DNA from 4 places in the Bacillus aquiflavi genome. Region 4 is predicted to be linked to each of the others. Evidence: riboswitches for the same ligand, from Rfam matches in the RefSeq annotation. Region 4 holds a riboswitch; each other region holds the start of a gene.
The links. A riboswitch is a leader RNA that binds a small molecule or an ion and turns the genes downstream of it on or off. The one in region 4 is predicted to bind cobalamin.
Positions count from the first base shown of each region.

Region 1 (5,293 bases), 290 kb from region 4:
TATTTTGGGGATTAAGCGGTTTATGCGTCTTAGCCGCGATTCTTTCCTTTAAAGCGATCCGTCCTGAACAAGAGGCCTAATGCAGATGATATTCCATTAGGCCTTTTGCTATTTAATATAGATCTTAATACCCCATCATAATAAAGACTCTACTTGATCTTTATTATTCAGCTGAAGGATTATAATTAATCGTTACTTCTTCTGCAAGGGGCCATCCAACACTACTGTTTATATACTCTGTTCCCTGCGAACGATCGATCAAATGTATAGGCCGACTGCCAAGACCTAAACCGAAGAGGGGTTGTGTTAAGTTTTTTGACGTAATTTGTTAATCTGATATTTTGTTGATTAATAAGCAATTTTATTTCCTGATTATTTCATTTAAGAAGGTATTATTGTTGACTTGAATTTAAAGAGGAATCCCCCGCACTATTGGTCATCATTCTTTTTCCTGACTTTGAGGCAGGGGGTGAAAATTCCGATTATGATTGCTCATCTGTTGAAAAATGGTCAACAACAAACCCAGTAATGATTTGGTTAAATAGCTGCCAATTTTTAAAGGGCAATTGGTGGTGTGCTTTTTTAATAAAAGCAGCTTGAAATGAAGTCACTCTCCGATAAGCTCGAATATGCTGGTTTGTGAAATCTTTTGCGCCATAAATTAATAGTAAAGGGATTTTTAATTGAGGCAGTCTGTCCACGCATGAAAAGTGCAATGAACGATTATAAAAATCAAACCATACTTTTCGGTTCGCTTGATCCATATGCTCTTTTAACATATTGCGTAAATTCGGCTCTAATGTATGAGCAGCGGCAATTGCAAATTTAATAGCACTTGGAAAGTTTTTTATAAAATACATTCCGATTTGATGCTCATACCGTAATACAGCTGATCTTATTTCTGGAAATCCGCCCGCCAAAATTAGCCCTAAAGTGCGGTCTTGATAAGAAAGAGCAAATTCTTGGGCGACACATCCTCCAGAAGAATAACCACAAATGACTGCTTTAGCAATTGATAAATGATCTAATAACGCCCGAATCTCGGAGGCGAAATTTTTCATCGTTACATGTTCTAAAGCACCGGAAGTGTCTCCATGACCGCTTAAATCGGGAGTTAAAATCCGAAAATGTTTACTGAGAGAGTATTGATGATAAAATACTTTTCGGCCCATTCCAGGAGGATGAATAAATACGAGCGGAATTCCTGTACCTTTATCATCAAAAAAAATATTTATTTTATTATATTGAAAATAGGGCATTTTTACTACACCTTCCTAACTACAAATGGTCTTCATTAATATTTCCTAATTTAAGTTAAAAATGTGATGAAATCTCATCATTGTTGTCCTTTTATAAAAAATCCCTATTTTAACAACATTATCTTTGTTTTATTTTTTGCAAAGCTTCATTGTCTTTTTACTGAAGTATGATAAAATACACAATATATTGATTTGAAATTAAAATTTAATACTATATATTGAAAACTGACAAGAGTTGGTGTCATTCGTGACTTAATAGGGAATCCGGTGAAATTCCGGAGCTGTCCCCGCAACTGTAAGTGCGGACGAAATAAGAAATCCACTGTACATGCTTTCAAAGGAATGTATGGGAAGGTCTTAAAGTAGAACGATGCACAAGCCAGGAGACCTGCCAAAGCTTGTTTTAAGTTTCGATTCTTCGGGGATTGAGAAGATGAAACGATAGTACAAATTTGAATTGATGTCTTTTTTACTATCGTTTGATCCGCTCTGACCCGAGCGGATTTTTTTATTTTCAATGACTATGAATATATATTTTAGGAGGTTTTCTTTATGACTGTAAAAGCTCCAATCGATGAAGCTTTTATTACTTGGATGAAAGAGCTTGATTCTGTTCAACAAAGCTTTCCACATTTAAACATTACTTCATTAAAGGAACGAGCGGAAATCATTTGGGAACAAGTAAACAGAGAAAATATGGATGAGTTTTGTCATCTTCTTGTTCTTGAGTGCGTGGCAAATATGAGCGAACAGGAGCCCGATTGGACATTTGTTGCAGCACGAATTTGGCTGTTGCACTTGTATGAAGAAGCGAAAACAAATCGGAATTCAACGTCGTCAACTTACGGTTCTTTTTTTGAATTAATTTCAATTTTAACAGAGAAAGAAATTTATTCCCCTTCCCTCTTAGAAAATTATGATAAAGCAGAAATTGATGCTTTAGGAGAGGAAATTGATCCGAAGAAAGATGAATTATTCACCTATATCGGTATTCGCATGCTTTCTGACCGCTATTTAGCTAAAGATCGACGCGGGCATATTTATGAGCTTCCACAAGAACGTTTTATGGTGATTGCAATGACGTTAATGATGCATGAAGAAAAAGAGAAGCGACTTCATTTCGTCCGTGAAGCGTATTGGGCTCTTAGCCATCTTTATATGACAGTTGCAACTCCGACATTAACGAATGCAGGTAAGCGTTGGGGACAGCTTTCAAGCTGCTTCATCGATACGATTGATGATAGTTTGCAAAGTATATATGACACCAACACAGACATTGCAAATTTATCAAAAAACGGCGGCGGGATCGGCGTTTATTTAGGAAAAATACGGAGCCGCGGTAGTGACATTAAAGGCTTTAAAGGAGCGTCCTCAGGTGTGATCCCATGGATGAAATTATTAAATAATACAGCTGTTAGCGTTGATCAGCTAGGACAGCGGAAAGGAGCGATTAGTGTTTATTTGGATGTATGGCATAAAGATATTTTCTCGTTCCTTGATGCTAAGTTGAATAACGGAGATGAACGTTATCGAACTCACGATTTATTTACTGGGATATGTATTCCAGATTTATTTATGGAGCAAGTTGAAAAGCGTGGCGATTGGCATTTATTTGACCCGCATGAAGTTCGGTCTGTACTCGGATTTTCATTAGAGGATTTCTATGATGAAAAACGCGGTGAAGGTTCATTCCGTGAAAAGTATTTCCAATGTGCCAAACATCCACTTCTTTCAAAAGAGACCGTCCCGGCAATCGAAGTCATGAAGAGAATCATGAGAAGCCAGCTTGAAACAGGTTCTCCGTTTATGTTTTATCGAGATGAAGCGAATAGAAAAAATCCTAACCATCATCTCGGAATGATTTACTGTACGAACCTTTGTACAGAAATCGCCCAAAACCAAAGTGAAACAAATGTATGTAAACAAGTTGTGAAAGACGGAAAAATCATTGTTGAAAAGCAGCCTGGAGATTTTGTCGTTTGTAATCTCTCGTCTATTAATCTAGCAAAAGCGGTTCAAGATGACGTGTTAAAACGTCTCATTCCGATTCAAGTTCGCATGCTTGATAATGTAATCGATCAAAATGATATTCCTGTTTTACAAGCAAAGCTTACAAATCAAAAATACCGTGCAATTGGACTTGGAACGTTCGGGTGGCACCATCTTCTCGCAAAGAAGAATATAAAATGGGAAAGTGATGAGGCAGTTAGTTACGCCGACACTCTTTATGAGCAAATTGCCCACTACACGATTGAAGCAAGTATGGAGCTTGCAATTGAAAAAGGCGCATACCCAGTTTTTAAAGGCTCTGATTGGAGTACAGGAGATTATTTTACAAAACGAAATTATTGTAGTCATCACTCTACTCTTCCTTGGGACAAGCTGAAGGAAAAGGTGAGCGAAAATGGAATTCGCAACGGTTATTTAATGGCTGTTGCCCCAAATGCTTCAACAGCGCTAATTGCAGGCAGCACTCCGAGTATTGATCCGATTTTTAAAAAGTTTTATTCAGAGGAGAAAAAAGATTATAAGCTTCCAGTCACTGCGCCTGATTTATCAGAATATACGACTTGGTACTATAAATCGGCCCATTTAATTGACCAGCATTGGAGCATAATGCAAAATGCGAAACGCCAGCGCCATATTGATCAGGCAATTTCCTTTAATTTATATATCCAAAACACGATCAAGGCGAAAGAATTGCTAGCCCTCCATCTCGATGCTTGGGAAAGCGGTTTAAAATCAACCTATTACTTACGTTCCACTTCATCGGAAATTGAAGATTGCGATTCGTGTTCTAGTTAAAAGTGAAAAGGAGAATGAATCATGACTGAAAAAGTAATTAAAAGACCCATCACAAACAAAACAGCTCCAAATAGAGCGACAGCCATTATTAATGGGGAATGTTCAAATATTTTAAATTGGGATGATGTCCAATATAAATGGGCTTATCCTAAATACAAAAAAATGTTAGCAAACTTTTGGACGCCATTTGAAATTAACATGTCTCAAGATATGAAGCAATTTCCTACATTAACAGCTCACGAACAAGAGACGTTTTTAAAGACGATCGGTTTGCTTGCAATGCTTGATAGCATTCAAACAGATTATGCCGGCAAAGTTGCGGATTATTTAACAGATTCAAGTATATCTGCATTAATGATTATACTAGCACAGCAAGAAGTAATCCATAATCATTCCTACTCGTACGTCTTATCAAGTCTTGTGTCAAAACAAAAACAAGACGAAGTGTTTAAATTTTGGCGGACTGAACCAATTTTACAAAAACGAAATGATTTTGTTACAAACGGTTATAAACATTTCACTGAACATTCAACAGTCGAAAACTTCTTAAAATCGATCGTATTTGATGTTGTGCTCGAAGGATTATTTTTTTATTCTGGATTCGCCTTTTTTTATCATCTTGCACGAAATCAAAAAATGGTCGCAACGAGTACGATGATTAACTATATTAATCGAGATGAACAAATTCATGTTGACTTGTTCGTGAAAATTTTTAAAGAAGTGCTTGTTCAATATCCACAATACAATACGAAAGAATTAGCAAATTTTTTTGAAGAAACGTTTGTTAAAGCAGCTGAATTAGAAATCGAATGGGCGCGGTATATTATTGGGAATAAAATCCCCGGCATCATTTTGCAGGATGTTGAAGACTATGTAAAATTTTATGCTAACGTTCGCTGTAATCAACTCGGCTTTAACCGTCCATTTGAAGGGTATCGGACAAATCCGCTGCGCTGGATTATCGCTTATGAAGAAGTCGATTTAGGAAAATCAGACTTTTTCGAGCAAAAATCACGGCAATATGTAAAAGTGAATAATGTTGATAATGGTTTTGATGATTTGTAGTAAATAATGAAAGAAAGCCCGTTGTCGCAACGGGCTTTGGATTGTTGATCTCTCACTTGCATTCGTCGCTCTAGTTACTTCCGCCTCAATTGACAAATTTTTTTGAAAAACTTATCAAGCATTCTGATTCGGCGTTTCAATGATCACTTCAAGCGCTTTATTAA
Region 1 is NZ_CP082780.1:1,744,219-1,749,511, reverse strand. It holds gene K6959_RS08310 (bacillibactin exporter BcbE) at 1-80, shown strand, start outside; gene K6959_RS08305 (alpha/beta fold hydrolase) at 483-1,259, opposite strand; cobalamin riboswitch at 1,479-1,669, shown strand; gene K6959_RS08300 (ribonucleoside-diphosphate reductase subunit alpha) at 1,812-4,064, shown strand; gene K6959_RS08295 (ribonucleotide-diphosphate reductase subunit beta) at 4,086-5,129, shown strand; gene K6959_RS08290 (thioredoxin domain-containing protein) at 5,244-5,293, opposite strand, start outside.
Region 1: it holds a riboswitch for cobalamin, as region 4 does, so the genes downstream of both, K6959_RS08300 (ribonucleoside-diphosphate reductase subunit alpha) here and K6959_RS07215 (acyl-CoA thioesterase) in region 4, are expected to answer to the same signal.

Region 2 (5,293 bases), 1.6 Mb from region 4:
ATTCATGATAATGTAAGTGATATAATAAATTTAATATTTAGAAAATAACTGTATGATTAGAAATTGAAATATGTAATAACAACTATGTGTAAATAAAAAACTAGTAACTATTGTCAGTGATATGGATAGGTGAGATAAGTGGGGAATGTAGAGGTAGTGACATGGGTTTTTACAGAGAAAGAAATAAAAAGAATTAACAATGCGGAATCATATGTAAATTATCCAGTAGTGTATATTTTGAATAATGCTAAAGAAGCTTATATTGGTGAGACTGTTTTCTTTAAGAGACGAATGCGAGCACATATAAAAGATAACGTCCGGAAAAAATTAGATAAGATGCATTTAATTAAGCATGAAAAATTCAATCAATCCGCAACGTTTCATTTAGAAACAAAGCTTATTAACTATTTTTTAGGTGATGAAAAATATACACTTCAAAATAAAAGTAAGACTGCAAGTGATCTTACGCACAATTATTATGATAAACCATTTTATGATAAACTAGTGTTTAATGAGCTGTGGGAAAAATTATATAAGAATGGAATTGTAAACAATTCACAGCATGTTATTGAAAACAAAGATATATTTAAAATATCGCCATTCAAAGAACTATCGTTGGAACAATTAGATTTGAAGGAAAAAGTAATCCAGTTTTGTGAGCAACGAGTTCAGTCGGCAAGCAATGTAGAGTATGGCAGTTTGTTTTTAATTGAAGGTGAAGCAGGTGTTGGAAAGAGTGTCGTATTAAGTTCGATTTTTAACACGATACAAGAATATAAGACGGAGGCTTCTTCTCCTTTATATAAAACAGAGAATTACTTAGTTGTGAACCATGAAGAGATGTATAAAACATATAAAGGGATAGCAGCTCAGCTAAAGCATTTGAGGATTAAAGATTTCGATAAGCCAACACCTTTAATTAATCGATTACAAAAACAGGGCAAAAAAGTAGACATTATTTTAGTAGACGAAGCTCATTTGTTGTTAACACGACAGGATAAATATAATAATTTTTATTTAGATAATCATTTGGAAGAGCTATTGAAGTTAGCGAAAGTGGTTGTCATTGTTTACGATCGAGACCAAGTCTTAAAGTTAAAAAGTTTATGGGAAGAGAAAACGTTGGAAAATCTAATTGGGAAGAGTTCCTATTATGAACGTTATGAGCTAACGAACCAGTTTCGAATGCACGCAAATGATGAAATATTAGAGTGGATTAATAGTTTTAAGCAAAAGCGTGTACTGCCAATACCACAAGGGAGTACATATGAATTAAAAGTTTTTGAATCATTAAAGGATATGCACGAAGCAATAATCCGGAAAGATACTCGATACGGATTAAGCCGTGTAGTGTCAACGTTCGACTATGTTCACAAAAAGGATGGAGAGGTTTACTACGTTACGGAAGATCAAGGAGAATATCAAATTCCATGGAATATTACAGACAGGAATTCTACTTGGGCAGAGAAAGAAACAACCGTTAGCGAAGCAGGCTCCATTTATACAGTACAAGGGTTTGATTTGAATTATGTAGGGGTCATTCTAGGACCTTCTGTTACTTACGATAGGAAAAAGGAACAGTTAGTCATCAAAACAGAGTTATATAAAGATATAGGTGCATATACAGGTACTGATGGAATTGGTGATGTTGAGAGGGCTAAGGAAAGAATTATATTAAACTCAATCAATATTCTAATGAAGCGTGGCATAAAAGGTTTATTTATCTATGCAAGTGATAATTCGTTAAGAAAAAAGCTGTTACAATCTTAACAGAGAAGGTGAAGATATGGGTGATCTGCGATATGGTTGTGAAATTTAGAGATGAAAGAGATTGGCGCCAATTTCATAATCCAAAAGACCTAGCACTTTCTTTGTCTTTAGAGGCTAGTGAATTGTTAGAACTTTTCCAATGGAAAACGAGTGAAGAAGCGCTAGAACATCATCTTGAAAGTATGAAAGATGAATTAGCAGATATATTGATCTACGCCTTGTTATTTTCCGAGGAAACAGGTATTGATGTATATAAAGCTGTTAAGGAAAAACTTCAAAAAAATAATTATAATTATCCTGTAGAAAAAGCGTATGGGAACAAAACAAAATATACAGAATTTAAATAATTTTATTCTTGAATGATTGTTAGTAGATTCTAACGCTTTCAATGTATTTAACTTTAAGTACACAGTTAAGTTGTTCTGTATTAGGTAACGTCTCTAACCTATTTTAAATAGTTTTTCAACTAGCTTTAGTTATTTTATACATAGGTTGATTATTGGGGTATTTTTCCGTTTCTCGTTTCGAAAAGTTTATACAGTTGTCTGATATCATGTTATATGATAGACAGTTACATAAACGACTTAACTAACGATAAATGGGCAAAATTTTGTTAAACAAAAGCAGGTGAAAAACTACATTTGCAATTCGTGTTCATGGATAAAAATACTGTTTATTCAGAAAAAGTTGTCATTACAGCAGCAAAAGAACATGACCAAAATCAGCTTAAAGTACTGGCAGATGCTAAAGAAGCCATGTATGTGTTTGATCGTGGCTATGTGTGGACTATGAACGATTTGATCGGGTGTTACCTAACCCTTTACCTATTTGTCTGAGCAATAAGCAATCCGTTTAACCACTTTACAGTTTTCTATCATTACTTTATAATTTTATACATTAATAGAAAATAGAATAAAAGCAGTAGGTGCCCTTAGGGGAGAATAGGGAATGAAGTGAAAATCTTCAGCGGTCCCGCCACTGTAAAGGGGAGTTTTATTAGAAATGCCACTGGAATCATTCTGGGAAGGTTAATAAAACAATGACCCTAAGCCAGGAGACCTGCCTATTCGCTTGATGTTATCAGATAATGGAAAAGTCTGTAGTTTATTTGCTCTTGAAATAAACTGCAGACTTTTATTTTTTATAAAAAGGAGAGAGAGAAATGCAATTATTGCAAAAAACGATTCATAAGATTGAAAAATTGGATGAAGAGATGATGGCTAAGGCAAGGGAAAGAATGGACAGCTTGATAAAGCCTCCTAAAAGTCTAGGTAAGCTGGAGGATATTGCTATCCAGTTAGTTGGAATTACAAGGAATTTTAATCCCATCATTGACCAAAAAGCAGTCATTGTAATGGCGGCTGATCATGGTGTTTATGAAGAAGGGATTTCCAGTAACCCTCAAGCGGTAACATTAGCACAAACTTTGTTGTTTCCAAAAGGATTAACTGGTGTGTGTGCTTTAAGTAGGGTTTCTGGAGCGGATGTAGTTGCAATAGATATTGGTGTAAAAGGGGAAATCCCAGATGATGCCGGAGTGATCAAAAGGAAAATAAAAAATGGTACTGAAAATATGGCAAAAGGTCCTGCCATGACGAGGGAAGAGGCTATCAAATCGATAGAGGTTGGGATTGAAATAGTTAATCAAGAAACAAAAAAAGGTATCAACTTGCTTGGCACGGGTGAAATGGGTATTGGCAACACTACTGCAAGTACAGCAATTTTGTCTGTTTTAGGGAATTGTGACCCTTTAGAAATTACCGGCAGGGGAGCTGGAGTTGGTAAAGGTGGAATTAAACATAAAGTAGAGGTAATCAGGAAAGCCATTGAGATCAACAAGCCAAACCCGGCTGATGGGATAGATGTTCTTGCCAAGGTAGGAGGGCTAGAAATCGGCGGCATGGCAGGTGTGATGCTTGGAGCTGCGGCGAATCAAATTCCAGTGGTGGTTGACGGCTATATTTCAACAGTGGCTGCCATTATTGCAGCGTCTATTGAACCTAAAGCGAAGGAATATTTCATCGTCTCCCATGCCTCTGCAGAACCAGGTGGACGAATGGCAAGTGAACTACTGGGGATTGAACCGATGTTAAGAATGGATATGTGCCTTGGGGAAGGATCTGGAGCAGCTTTAGCATTCCCGATTGTTGAGGGTGCAGTCAGCGTGATAAAACATATGGCTACTTTTGCTGAGGTTGGGATGAAAATTTAGTTGAGGTTTCAGAGGGTTATAGCGAAAAAATGGGAAATTATTGTCAATTATTTATTTCAATGCATAATTTTGATTTCTTAAAATATTTAAAGAGGTTGTCTAAGCCTAATGAAAAAAAGATATTAATCACTTTTTAATAAAAAAAAGAATGAAAGCATGAGCAGAAAAGGAAACTGTTATGACAATGCATGTATTGAATCGTTCAACAGTATCTTAAAGAAAGAGCTTATTTATTTAACCAAATATACAAAGTGAGAACAGGCAAAAAAATCTATGAATATATCAAAATATTCTTTAACTCAAAAAGAATTCCTTCAGCCAATGGGTATTTATTGCCCTCTGAATATGAACGGATGTACTATCGCGAGATTGCAAGTTAAACACTAGACATTAATTTCCTCATCATTTAAGTACAGAAAAGATCTATCTCTGTATTTGAATGATGAGGTCACCAAGCGAAAGCGCGGTAGAGAGAAAAATAAAGGACTCTTGATCATCCTTAGAACAGTACTGGCTGCAACGATGAGAATGATGACGAATAGATCCTTTATGTGACTGTTTGCGCGACTGACTTGTTCTGTTCCATCATCATTTTGGGCTGTACTTCTTTTGAAATCTTCATCAAATTTTTTTCTACTCATGCGGACACCTCATATTATTAGTTATTTCTATCATAAAGTAAACTGTGTCTACTTTTGAGTCTAACATCATGAAAATAAATTGGAGGACAGCCAAGAACTGTCATACGCATTGTCGAAAAGGAATTAAAGGGTGGAAAGTCTCTGTATTTTTATTGCTTTTTTCTGCACTTTTCTATCGCAAAATACAAGGGGCTTATTATCAAATTATTTTATAAGCTATTCTAATACGCTTGAATAAGCGTCATGTGATAATAGTTCCTGATTAAGTTCTATTCGATGGAATCGATTTGAAATAGTTTGGAAGTCTATGGATATTTCTTTTTTCAACTATGAGCGGCTTGTTACGATATTTATCTATAGAGTTATTCATCTATATTTCCTAGCTTTCCAACATAATCAATTAAAGTATGAAGAAGGATTAGCGGTATAATGGAGTTTAATGCGACTGCAAGCATTCCAAACACAAAGCCAAAAACGGTTGTTCGTATGACACCAGATAAGCCTTGGTAAGTATGGGCAAGGCCGAATAGTATTGACGAACATAATAGAACGAGCCAAATCGACCATTCGGGAAATAATGTCGTAAATGAAAATATTAGAAATCCACGGTAAATCATTTCTTCTGTTATACCCGCTGTCCATGCTACTTGATTCCAAGTGGATTTTTCTC
Region 2 is NZ_CP082780.1:3,626,716-3,632,008, forward strand. It holds gene K6959_RS17640 (DUF2075 domain-containing protein) at 139-1,770, shown strand; gene K6959_RS17645 (nucleotide pyrophosphohydrolase) at 1,803-2,117, shown strand; gene K6959_RS17650 (hypothetical protein) at 2,412-2,606, shown strand; cobalamin riboswitch at 2,677-2,851, shown strand; gene cobT (nicotinate-nucleotide--dimethylbenzimidazole phosphoribosyltransferase) at 2,933-3,982, shown strand; gene K6959_RS17660 (hypothetical protein) at 4,366-4,623, opposite strand; gene K6959_RS17665 (CPBP family intramembrane glutamic endopeptidase) at 4,986-5,293, opposite strand, start outside.
Region 2: it holds a riboswitch for cobalamin, as region 4 does, so the genes downstream of both, cobT (nicotinate-nucleotide--dimethylbenzimidazole phosphoribosyltransferase) here and K6959_RS07215 (acyl-CoA thioesterase) in region 4, are expected to answer to the same signal.

Region 3 (5,293 bases), 1.4 Mb from region 4:
GTCAATTTAAGTGACGGCAGTATTCATATTAAATTGTGAATTTACATAAAGTTTTATTTAGTGTTATGACTTCATTTCGTTAATACTTTCATATACAAGAATAATTTTCCCTTGAAATTTTATTTTACCACGGTTTATTTGTTCGGAGGTTTCGTAATTGAAAAAGCATAATAGTGATGTTTGTGATCTCGTATATATCTATTTAAATGAAAATAATCAATATATTTTGTCTCATGGAATTGAGTTTTTTGAATTTGCTCAAACAGTTCCGAATCCGCTCGGCAATATATTATTATTGAAGCACCAATTTGATGATGGCGATTTTAATATGCATACTTTACTTGAGTATGTCCCAAGCGAGCGGATAGAAAAGCTAATTAAGGATGACGTCTATGATTACGGTGACTTTTGTTGGCTTGATTTTGAAGAAGAAGACGGCTTAAATGAATTAACACAGCAAGAAATTGCAGAACTTTTATATTTAGGTCATTTAAAGCAGCATTTGCATACGCCTTTTTACAGTCAGTTAGGCAACCAATACGTATATTTAGCTCATGATGATGGCTGGTTTAATAAAACATATTATCGACATCTAGAAGATTTTTATTGGATGCTCGGCAGATTGATTCCTTCTAAAGTAGGAAAGCTAAAGTTTGAGAAAAGTTTATTTCGCATTGGAAAAAAGCGAAGCTATCCGACAATCCAGCAAGATACATTATTATCTTTGAGGGATATGATTAAAGAAGGAACGGTTATTTCTTTGAAAAAAGCGCTCCAAAATCGTAATCGAATTGAAATCCCGATGTGGGTAATTGGGGATTTTGCCAACATGGACGACATGTATGAAGTATATGAACAGGAATCTAATCATGAGTGTGATGCAAAGCTAGTATTTGATCGTAAATCGAAGGAATGGCGGATATACAGTAAATAAAATGAAGGCAAAAACGAACTTTTTAAAAAGGGATGGGATGTTTGTCACCATTGAAACTTGCCCTTTAGGGGCAAGTTTTCACATGAATCAAACGTTTGTTTAATGAAAAAGATGATAAACCGTCGATTGCGGATGCTGTTTTTCTTGCTCCCATTCTTCTTTTAATATTCCCATCCGGATCGAGTCATAATATTGACCGTTATAGTAACGGCATTTTCGCATTCTTCCTTCAACCATCATTCCGATTTTTTCTGCGGTACGCATCATCCGTGTATTTCCTGACCATGTCGTTATTCCTGCACGTACAATTGGTAATGTTAAAAATAAATAATCGATCCATAAAGCAAGTGCCTCTGTCCCATAACCACCATTCCAATAATCTGAATCGAAAATAACGATTCCAGCTTCAAGCCATTTAGATAGTTCGTCTTCCCAATAGTAGCTCACTGTCCCAATTACTTTCCCGTCCACTTCGATGACCATTCGATGTGGATAAATGGCTGTTAATAATGGCAATGATTGCTTCCGATACGTCTGAAAATCGAGATGTTTAAGCGGAAAATAAGGAGCATCCCACTTTTTCCACTCGGGATTCATTGTCCCATAAATATATGTCCAAAGAGTTTGCAAATCCTTTTCAGTTTTTCTTCGCAGCGTCACTTTTTTTCCGTGAATAATTGGGATAAAACTGTCCATCTTTTTACCCACTCCCTTTTATTGTTTTTATGCTATGGTAAACAATATTGTTGTTTTAGACTCATTTGTGTGAGACTATCGTTTCACATGTCTTTTCAGCTATGATGGAAAGGAAATACAAGTTCAATACAGCTTAATCTTATAATAGATTACAAAGATGGTCTATTGCAATTGTAGGGGGGTTTATCAATGGATCGAAAAAATAAACGTCTTGCTTGGGTTTACTTATTTATTGCAGGAATATCAGAAATTGGCTGGGCGTTTGGTTTAAAGTTTTCAAATGGATTTACAAGATTAATTCCTAGTATTATAACGATTGTGTTAATCATTGTAAGTTTTTGGATATTTTCTCAAGCGATGCGTGATATTTCTATGGGGACGGCGTATGCTGTTTTCACTGGAATCGGTGCAGTAGGCACAGTATTAATCGGGATCTTATTTTTGAATGAAGATGGCGGTGTTTTAAAGTTATTTTTTTTAACCTTACTGTTCGGCGGCATAATTGGTTTAGTGATGTCATCTTCAGATGAGCAAGAAACTAAGGTTAAAGGGAAGTGTTAAAACAGTGGCTTGGTTCTACTTATTAGTTGCTGGCTTTGGAGAAATTGGATTTGTTGTTTTTATGAAATATTCTGCAGGCTTTACAGTAAAGCGTTATACAGCTCTATCGATTATTTCGGCAATCATTAGTTTTTATTATTTGTCAAAGTCTTTAATAGACATTCCGATTGGAACGGCGTATGCTATTTGGTCAGCGATTGGGGCTGCAGGGAGTGTTTTATATGGAATGATTTTTTTTATGGAATCAAAAAGTTGGAAGCGCCTTTTGTTTATCGGAATGATTATTTGCGGCGGTGTTGGGCTGAAGCTAGTTAGTTCTTAATAAAAACTCCTGCTAGTTGTTAAAGTCTAAAGCTTTATGAATAAAAAATATTCCCCATAAACTTTATTCTCGTGTATAATTTGATCAAGCGGAAAATTTCATAATGATCACAGAGCTAGGTGTCTTCCTTTATTGAAGACTTAAAAGGGAAGTTGGTGAAAATCCAACGCGGTCCCGCCACTGTAAATGGTAGCAAGCTGCGATGTGCCCACTGTGCTTTTAATAAATGTATGGGAAGGGTGCGGCAAGCAATGACCATGAGCCAGGAGACCTGCCTATTTCTTGTGCACCAAAAACCTACGAGGATAGGGAGGTGTCAGTCGGCATATGATTATTTTTACAATGTTTTATAAAGACTCCGATTAACATCTCCATCAAGACGGGAGATGTTTTTTAATTGTCTTTACTATGGAAAAATAGGGAGGAACAGCATTGAAAAAGTATTATTCTTTTATATTCGTATTACTACTCTCATTCGGATTATTAGTTGGATGTAACTCCGCGGAAAAGCCGAAAGAGTCACAAAATGAAAAGCAACAAGAAACAAATGTTGGACAAAAGGAAGAAGCTTCATTCCCAGTTACGATTAAAGATGGTGATGGTAATGAGGTTGTCATTGAAGAAAAGCCAGAAAAAATTATCTCACTGATGCCAAGTAATACAGAAATCGCATTTGCTTTAGGTTTGGGAGATCATATTGTTGGTGTAAACGATTATGATAATTATCCAGAAGAAGCTTTGGAAAAAGAAAAAATTGGCGGAATGGATTTTAATATTGAAAAGATTATTTCATTAAAGCCTAACTTAGTACTAGCCCATGCTTCTAATTCAGAAAAGTCAGCAGAAGGATTACAACAGCTTCGCAACGCTGGGATTACAGTTCTTGTCGTAAATGATGCTCAAAATTTTGATAAAGTTTATGAGTCTATTCAAATGATTGGAAAAGCAACCGGAGAAACAGAAGAAGCCGAAAAAATAATTAAAGACATGAAAGATAAAGTTTCCGAGATTAAAGATAAGACAGCAAAAATTAAGGACAAGAAAAAAGTCTTTATCGAAGTGGCTCCTGCCCCGGAAATTTTCACGCCAGGGAAAAACACTTTTATGGATGAAATGATTCAAATTGTAAATGCTGAAAATGCGGCAAAAGAACAAGAAGGATGGGTTCAATTAACTGAAGAGGCAATTATTGAACTTAATCCAGATGTGATTGTCACTACATATGGATATTATGTAGACAATCCAGCTGAACAAGTATTAAGTCGTGAAGGCTGGAAAGATGTACCGGCTGTGAAAAATCAACAAGTAGTTGATGTTCACGCAGATATTGTGAATCGTTCAGGTCCAAGGCTGGCAGAAGGAGTAGAGCAGCTTGCAAAAGCGATTTATCCAGACGTTTTTAAAGAGTAATGAGATCTTTGCTTACACATTGGCAGGGCTGTTTCTTTTTACGGCAGTGTTATTAGGAATATCGATCGGGACAGTATCTGTTCCGATCGTGAATATTTTCCAAATCATTGGTTTCGAAGTGTTTCAGATAGGTTCAATTGAAATGCTCGATCCGATGTATGGAAATATCGTCATGAATATTCGCTTGCCTCGTGTTATTTTAGCTGGTTTAGTTGGAGCATCTCTCGCAATTGCCGGAGCGGCTTTCCAAGGTTTGCTACGTAACCCATTAGCGGATCCATATACGTTAGGTGTTTCATCAGGGGCTTCGGTCGGCGCGGTGATCGTTTTATTTTTTCATTTATCTGTGCCATTTTTAAAGGGCTTTACATTGCCGATTTTTAGCATTATTACTTCCATTGCGACGATCTTTGCCGTGCTCTTTTTTGCGCGGAAAGTGGATCGTTCGATGAAAGTGGAAACGATTATTTTAACAGGAATTATTTTTAGTTCTTTTTTAGGTGCACTCATCTCTTTAATGATAGCGTTAACAGGTGAGGAACTTCGGCAAATTATTGGCTGGCTTCTAGGAAGTGTGTCGATGCGAGGTTGGAATTATGTTGGCATTATTTTACCTTTCTTTATATTCGGTTCTTTATTACTCATGTTAAATGGAAAAGAATTGAATGCGATGTCTTTTGGAGAAGAACGGGCGCAACATTTAGGTGTAGATGTCCGTAGGCGGAAGATGACGGTGTTACTGGCAGGTTCGGTATTAACTGGGGCAGCTGTTGCTGTATCAGGGACGATTGGTTTTGTTGGTCTTGTCATCCCTCATTTGACAAGATTGTTATGGGGACCTGACCATAAACATCTTTTACCGTTATCCATTTTAACGGGCAGTGCCTTTTTAATCTTGGCAGATTTAGTCGCCAGAATGATTATTTCACCGATCGAATTGCCGATTGGTGTGATTACCTCTTTAATAGGTGCTCCAGTTTTTGCGATTATTTTGCTAAGAAGACGAATGGAGAGAAGGGGATAACATGCTTACGATACAACATTTAACAGGAGGGTATTCAAGTGCGAGTGTGTTACATGATCTTTCCTTTCATGTAGAGCAGGGAGAGCTATTTGGAGTTTTAGGACCTAATGGCAGCGGTAAAACAACATTATTAAAAATGGTCAGCGGCATCTTGCAGCCGAAGCAAGGCACGATTACTGTAAAAGGAAAACCGCTTACATCATATTCTCCTAAAGAGTTTGCTAAGCTCGTTGCAGTTCTTCCGCAGCTCACACAAGATACTTTTTCTTACACAGTAAAAGAAACGGTGTCACTTGGCCGTTATGCTCATCAAAGCGGTTGGTTTCAATCGTGGACTAAAGAAGAC
Region 3 is NZ_CP082780.1:13,874-19,166, forward strand. It holds gene K6959_RS00080 (hypothetical protein) at 158-934, shown strand; gene K6959_RS00085 (GNAT family N-acetyltransferase) at 1,034-1,630, opposite strand; gene K6959_RS00090 (DMT family transporter) at 1,820-2,191, shown strand; gene K6959_RS00095 (DMT family transporter) at 2,157-2,513, shown strand; cobalamin riboswitch at 2,614-2,807, shown strand; gene K6959_RS00100 (ABC transporter substrate-binding protein) at 2,946-3,923, shown strand; gene K6959_RS00105 (FecCD family ABC transporter permease) at 3,886-4,947, shown strand; gene K6959_RS00110 (adenosylcobinamide amidohydrolase) at 4,949-5,293, shown strand, end outside.
Region 3: it holds a riboswitch for cobalamin, as region 4 does, so the genes downstream of both, K6959_RS00100 (ABC transporter substrate-binding protein) here and K6959_RS07215 (acyl-CoA thioesterase) in region 4, are expected to answer to the same signal.

Region 4 (5,293 bases):
TTATCATTCATGAGTTTGCTTGTCAAATAGTCTAAGCACATAAATTTTTATGTGCAATTTTTCATATCACTTTTTTACTAAGTGGGAATATGTTATGATAAAGTGCGAAATTTGATAAAAATCTATATGTCACACTAAAAAAAGTATGATAAAATAATTTTGCTCTTCCCTTTATTCATCACAACTAATAATCAAGTGAATCCCGCTTAATAAAGTTTCACTTTACGTAAGGAGTTTTGTTTTATGAGTTTTATGAGTTTTGTTGAGAAGTACTTAACTTACGATACTTTAGTAAAAATCCTTATTACAATTGGTATTTTTCTTTTATTCGTTATTTTCAGGAAAATATTCGCAAAATACATATTTAAAATTATTTTACGACTAAGTAAAAAAAAACCGACTGATTTTTTTACTCACTTATTAACATCATTCGAAAACCCAATTCGCTGGTTCTTTATTATTATAGGAATTTATCTTTCTGCTAGATATTTCCCATATTTCAATCATGAAAACCCACTATTTTTATAATTAATGCGTTCTTCTTTAATTGTGCTCGTGATCTGGGGACTGTACAATTTCTCTTCTTCATCTTCGTTACTTTTTAGGAAGCTGAACAATCGCTTAAATATTGAAATTGATCAAATGTTAATTCCGTTTTTATCTAAAACAATTCGCTTCATTATAATTGCAATTGGGATTAGTATGATTGCAGAAGAATTCGGTTATGACGTAAACAAATTTATTGCCGGACTCGGCTTAGGTGGTCTGGCTGTCGCATTGGCTGCAAAAGATGCGCTCGGTAATCTTTTTGGCGGCGTTGTTATTATTACGGAGAAGCCTTTCTCGATTGGTGATTGGATTATGACTCCCAGTGTTGAAGGAACAGTGGAAGAAATTAGTTTCCGCAGCACAAGAGTAAGAACGTTTGCCCAAGCGTTAGTAACAGTTCCGAATGCAACTTTAGCTGTTGAAACAATCACTAATTGGAGTAAAAAGGGGAAACGAAGAATTTCTTTTCATTTAGGTCTTACTTACGACACACCTAAAGAAAAAATAGAGAAAATAGTAAGAAGGATTGAGGAATTGCTACGTTCTCACCCTGACATTCATCAAGAAACAATTTTCGTTAAGTTCGATCAATTTAATGAAAGCAGTTTAGATATCTTTTTATACTTTTTTACAAAAACAACAAATTGGGGAGATTTTTTAACAATAAAAGAAGAAATAAATTTTAAAATTATGGATATTATTGAAGAAGAAGAAGCATCGATTGCTTTCCCTAGCAGAACATTATACGTTTCCTCTGATTCTGAAACAAAGGCAGTAAAAGACCGTGCCTAATAAATAAAAAGCTGATGGCTAAATATGCTGTCAGCTTTTTAGTATATTGATCATTCAATTCACAAAAAATAATGGTAACACTTTTAAGGAAGGTGAATTGGAAGTGAAAGAAAAAGAAAACTCCACACTATCAAACATACCGGAAGAACCGAAAATAACGATTAGAACTGATGTTGGTACAATTAATAAAGAGAACTATCATCATGGAAACTCGGTAAATAAGCATAAAGATTTGGAATATGCAAATGAACTTCTTGGCAGTGACGAAATTCATCAGCAAAATGAAAATTTATGAACATAAATTTCAGACTGTTGACAAACGGACTCATGAATGCCTGTTCTATTCCCTTCGACCTTGTTGCTTGCGCCTCAACTGACTAGAGAATCCATTCAAATATTAGTTTTTTGTATACAAATCGAAAATTTTAAGACATCATTTTCTCAAGCTGTTAAAGCCTATAGACGAAAAATGAAACGGTTGTTAACAGTATACGGCCAAAGGTCATTTATTAGCCTTTGGCTTTTTATTAGTGTGCCAGGCATGGCATTTATCTAGGTGGTGCAAGTCCACTGTGGGGGAACACATCATCCAACCACTAGGGAAGCGCAAGGTGCTTGTCGTGAGGCAAGAGCTGAAGGAAGCGTGTACCAAAATCTTGGTCTGACGAACAGAAATCTGATACCAAGGCTTTACAGAAGGATAAGACTACTAAACAAGTCAAAGTCCAAAAGATGTGCGTAACTCTGTGAAGTAAATCAGGCAGATAAAAAGAGGAAAGATAAATGTCTTACCTTGGGAGGTCTCACGAACAGTTGAGGAGTCCCCTATAAAGAAAACTGGTCGAATAAGGTTTATCGTGAGAAGTCAGCAGAAACCAACACGTGGTTAATTGATATTGACCTAGAACGCTTCTTTGATACTGTCCATCATGATAAGTTAATGAGAATAATTTCTTATACAATCAAGGATGGCGATGTCATATCACTCATACGAAAATATCTAACAAGTGGAGTAATGGTGAATGGGAAACGTGAAAACACTCCCATTGGAACACCGCAAGGTGGTAACCTGAGTCCGCTATTAAGCAACATCATGCTTAATGAATTAGAAGCAAGAAATCTAAATTTCGTCAGAGATGCGGATGATAGCATCATCTTCGTCAAAAGTGAAAAAGCAGCCAATCGTGTCATGAAATCTATCACAAATTTTATCGAAAAGAAACTTGGGTTAATCGTAAACGCAGAGAAAAGTAGAATATCAAGACCAGGAAATACGAAATTTCTAGGATTTGGATTCTATTATGATACGCATACGAAAAAATATCAACCACGAGCGCATCAAGATTCGGTACGGAAATTCCAAAGAAAGCTAAAACAGCTAACGAAACGCAACCAAGGAATCTCCCTAAATAACAGGATAATGAAATTAAGACAAGTTATTTACGGATGGGTGAACTACTTTAAAATCGCGAAGTTGAAAAAGATACTCACAACTACTGATGCGAAATTGCGCTCTAGGTTACGAGTCATCATTTGGAAACAATGGAAAAGTAATAAGAAGCGAATCCAATCACTTATTCAATTGGGTATACCTGAAGAAGAAGCCAAAGGACTGACCTATTGCCGAAAAGGATATCGGTACATAGGGCTATCGAAAGTTGTTCAAACAGCATTATCAAATAAACGCCTAAAGCAAAGAGGAATCCCCTTTGCCTTAGATTATTACTTAGAAGTTCATACTGCAATATAAGTTGAACCGCCGTATACGGAACCGTACGTACGGTGGTGTGAGAGGGATGGGAAGTTAAATAACTTTCCTCTCTACTCGATTGAGTTTTCCTTTCGCTTCATTCTTATTTTGTAACGTTCCCAAGCTTGGTCGTACTGTCTCTTTTCCTCAACGGTCTCTGGAATCACATGTGGAACAGATGCAGCCCTTCCTTGATCATTTAACGCAACCATCGTCAAATAAGCACGGGAAGTCAATCGTTTCTCAGCTGTTAATAAATTTTCTGATTCTACTTTAACAAACACTTCCATTGAAGTGCGATGAGTCCAGGCAACATATGCTTCAAGACTTATCGCTTCACCTGCTTTAATAGGTGCCAAAAAATCAAAAGAATCAGTTGAAACGGTAACAACAGGCTTACGGCAATGGCGCATCGCTGCGATACAGGCTATTTTATCTACATAAGCCATTACCTTTCCACCAAAAATTGTGTCATGATGGTTCGTATCTGATGGTAATACGAGGTCTGTTAAATACGTTCGAGATTGAGAAACTGTTTTTGCTTGATCGCTAATACTTTTCATTCTAAAATTCAACTCCCCTATTTATTGCAAATAAAATAGCACTCCTAATTTGTTCACATAGAAAATTAGAAATGCTAAATAAATGTCAGACATATTATATAACACCTCCCTATTTCCCGTAGGTTATCAGTGTTGCTGAAACAGGCAGGTCTCCTGACTTAAGGATCATTTGTGAGCAGCAACCTTCCCAATCTAACGATCAGTGGTATTTTTGCCGCGCATTATCCTTTCACAGTGGCGGGACCGTGTCGGCATTTCACCGAACTTCCCTTTTAATCCTCGAAAGTATTCTTTCAAGGAACCTGATTCCAACTAATATTTAATTGTTGAAATATAAAAACTAGATTAGCATGTACAGAAAATGATGTCAATTATTGTTTTTATATGATCATGCCTATTTTAACAGCGAAGAAAATGACAAAAAGAAAAAAACGCCCTTTTTAGGACGAAAAATAGTACATATTCACTATACAAATATTGCTAATAAAAGAATGTCATAAAACAACATGCATATACATAAATAAAAGGGGGTGAAAAGATGAACAAAATTTACTTTGTTTTCTTTACATTTTTGTTTTTCATCGTCACTTTTCTCTCTTTAATCGTTGCGCTTGTAAACTAAAAATAAGACATTTTTTTAAAATCACTTGGTATGCCCGTACCAAGTGATTTTTTCTCACATTGTTATCATATACATCAAGGACGATAAAAATGAATCTTTTTAATAAAAATAAGAAAAGAAACTATGACGAAGAAAACATAAACTTTCTCGTTCGTGCTCTTACATTCAAAACGAGTCCAAGTGCAATCATATTCGTTAAAAGTGCACTGCCTCCGTAGCTAATAAACGGTAAGGCTAATCCTGTTATCGGCATTAAACCGACGGTCATCCCAATATTTTGAAAAATTTGAAAAGCTAACAAACCAATGACCCCAGTTATAATGTAAGTACCATACTCACTATTTGCTTCTAAAGCAATTGAAATCATGCGGAAAAATAAAATAAAGTAAATACTTATTAAGATGGATGCACCGATAAATCCGAATTCTTCACCAATTACAGTAAAAATAAAATCAGTATGTACTTCTGGCACCCTGCCGCTTTGCGATTGCACCCCATTCATAAAACCAAGCCCGGTCATTTGACCAGCCCCGATACCTGTTTTTGCTTGTAAATGTTGGTAGCCGTAGCTTGAAGCATATTGTTCAGGTGCAAGCCAGCCGTAGATTCTTTCAAGTTGATGAGGTTTAATCATTTTAGAAAAGAAATCAAAATGAAAAAAATGCAAATAAACTAATGAACCAATTACAGATGAACCGATCCCAATTAACGAAAGTAAAATTTTAAAAGAAACACCCGCAACAAATAACAACGAGAATACAATTGATATAATCACCAATGAGGTCCCTAAATCTGGCTGTTTCAAAATAAGTAAAAGCGGTGGGATACTCCAAGCAAATAAAGTTACCGTAAGCTTTAAATGATTTTTGAACGAATTTTGATAATTTTTCTTAAATTTATCTATTTGAGCCCCCAAGTGGATGATAAGGAAGATTTTCATAAATTCTGATGGCTGAAGTAAAAATCCTCCTAGTTGAAGCCAACGTTGGGAACCGTTCTTCTCAATACCGAAAAAGT
Region 4 is NZ_CP082780.1:1,458,927-1,464,219, reverse strand. It holds partial or broken gene K6959_RS19800 (mechanosensitive ion channel family protein) at 253-1,341, shown strand; gene K6959_RS07225 (hypothetical protein) at 1,445-1,636, shown strand; gene K6959_RS07220 (reverse transcriptase domain-containing protein) at 2,231-3,091, shown strand; gene K6959_RS07215 (acyl-CoA thioesterase) at 3,163-3,654, opposite strand; cobalamin riboswitch at 3,782-3,975, opposite strand; gene rodA (rod shape-determining protein RodA) at 4,398-5,293, opposite strand, start outside.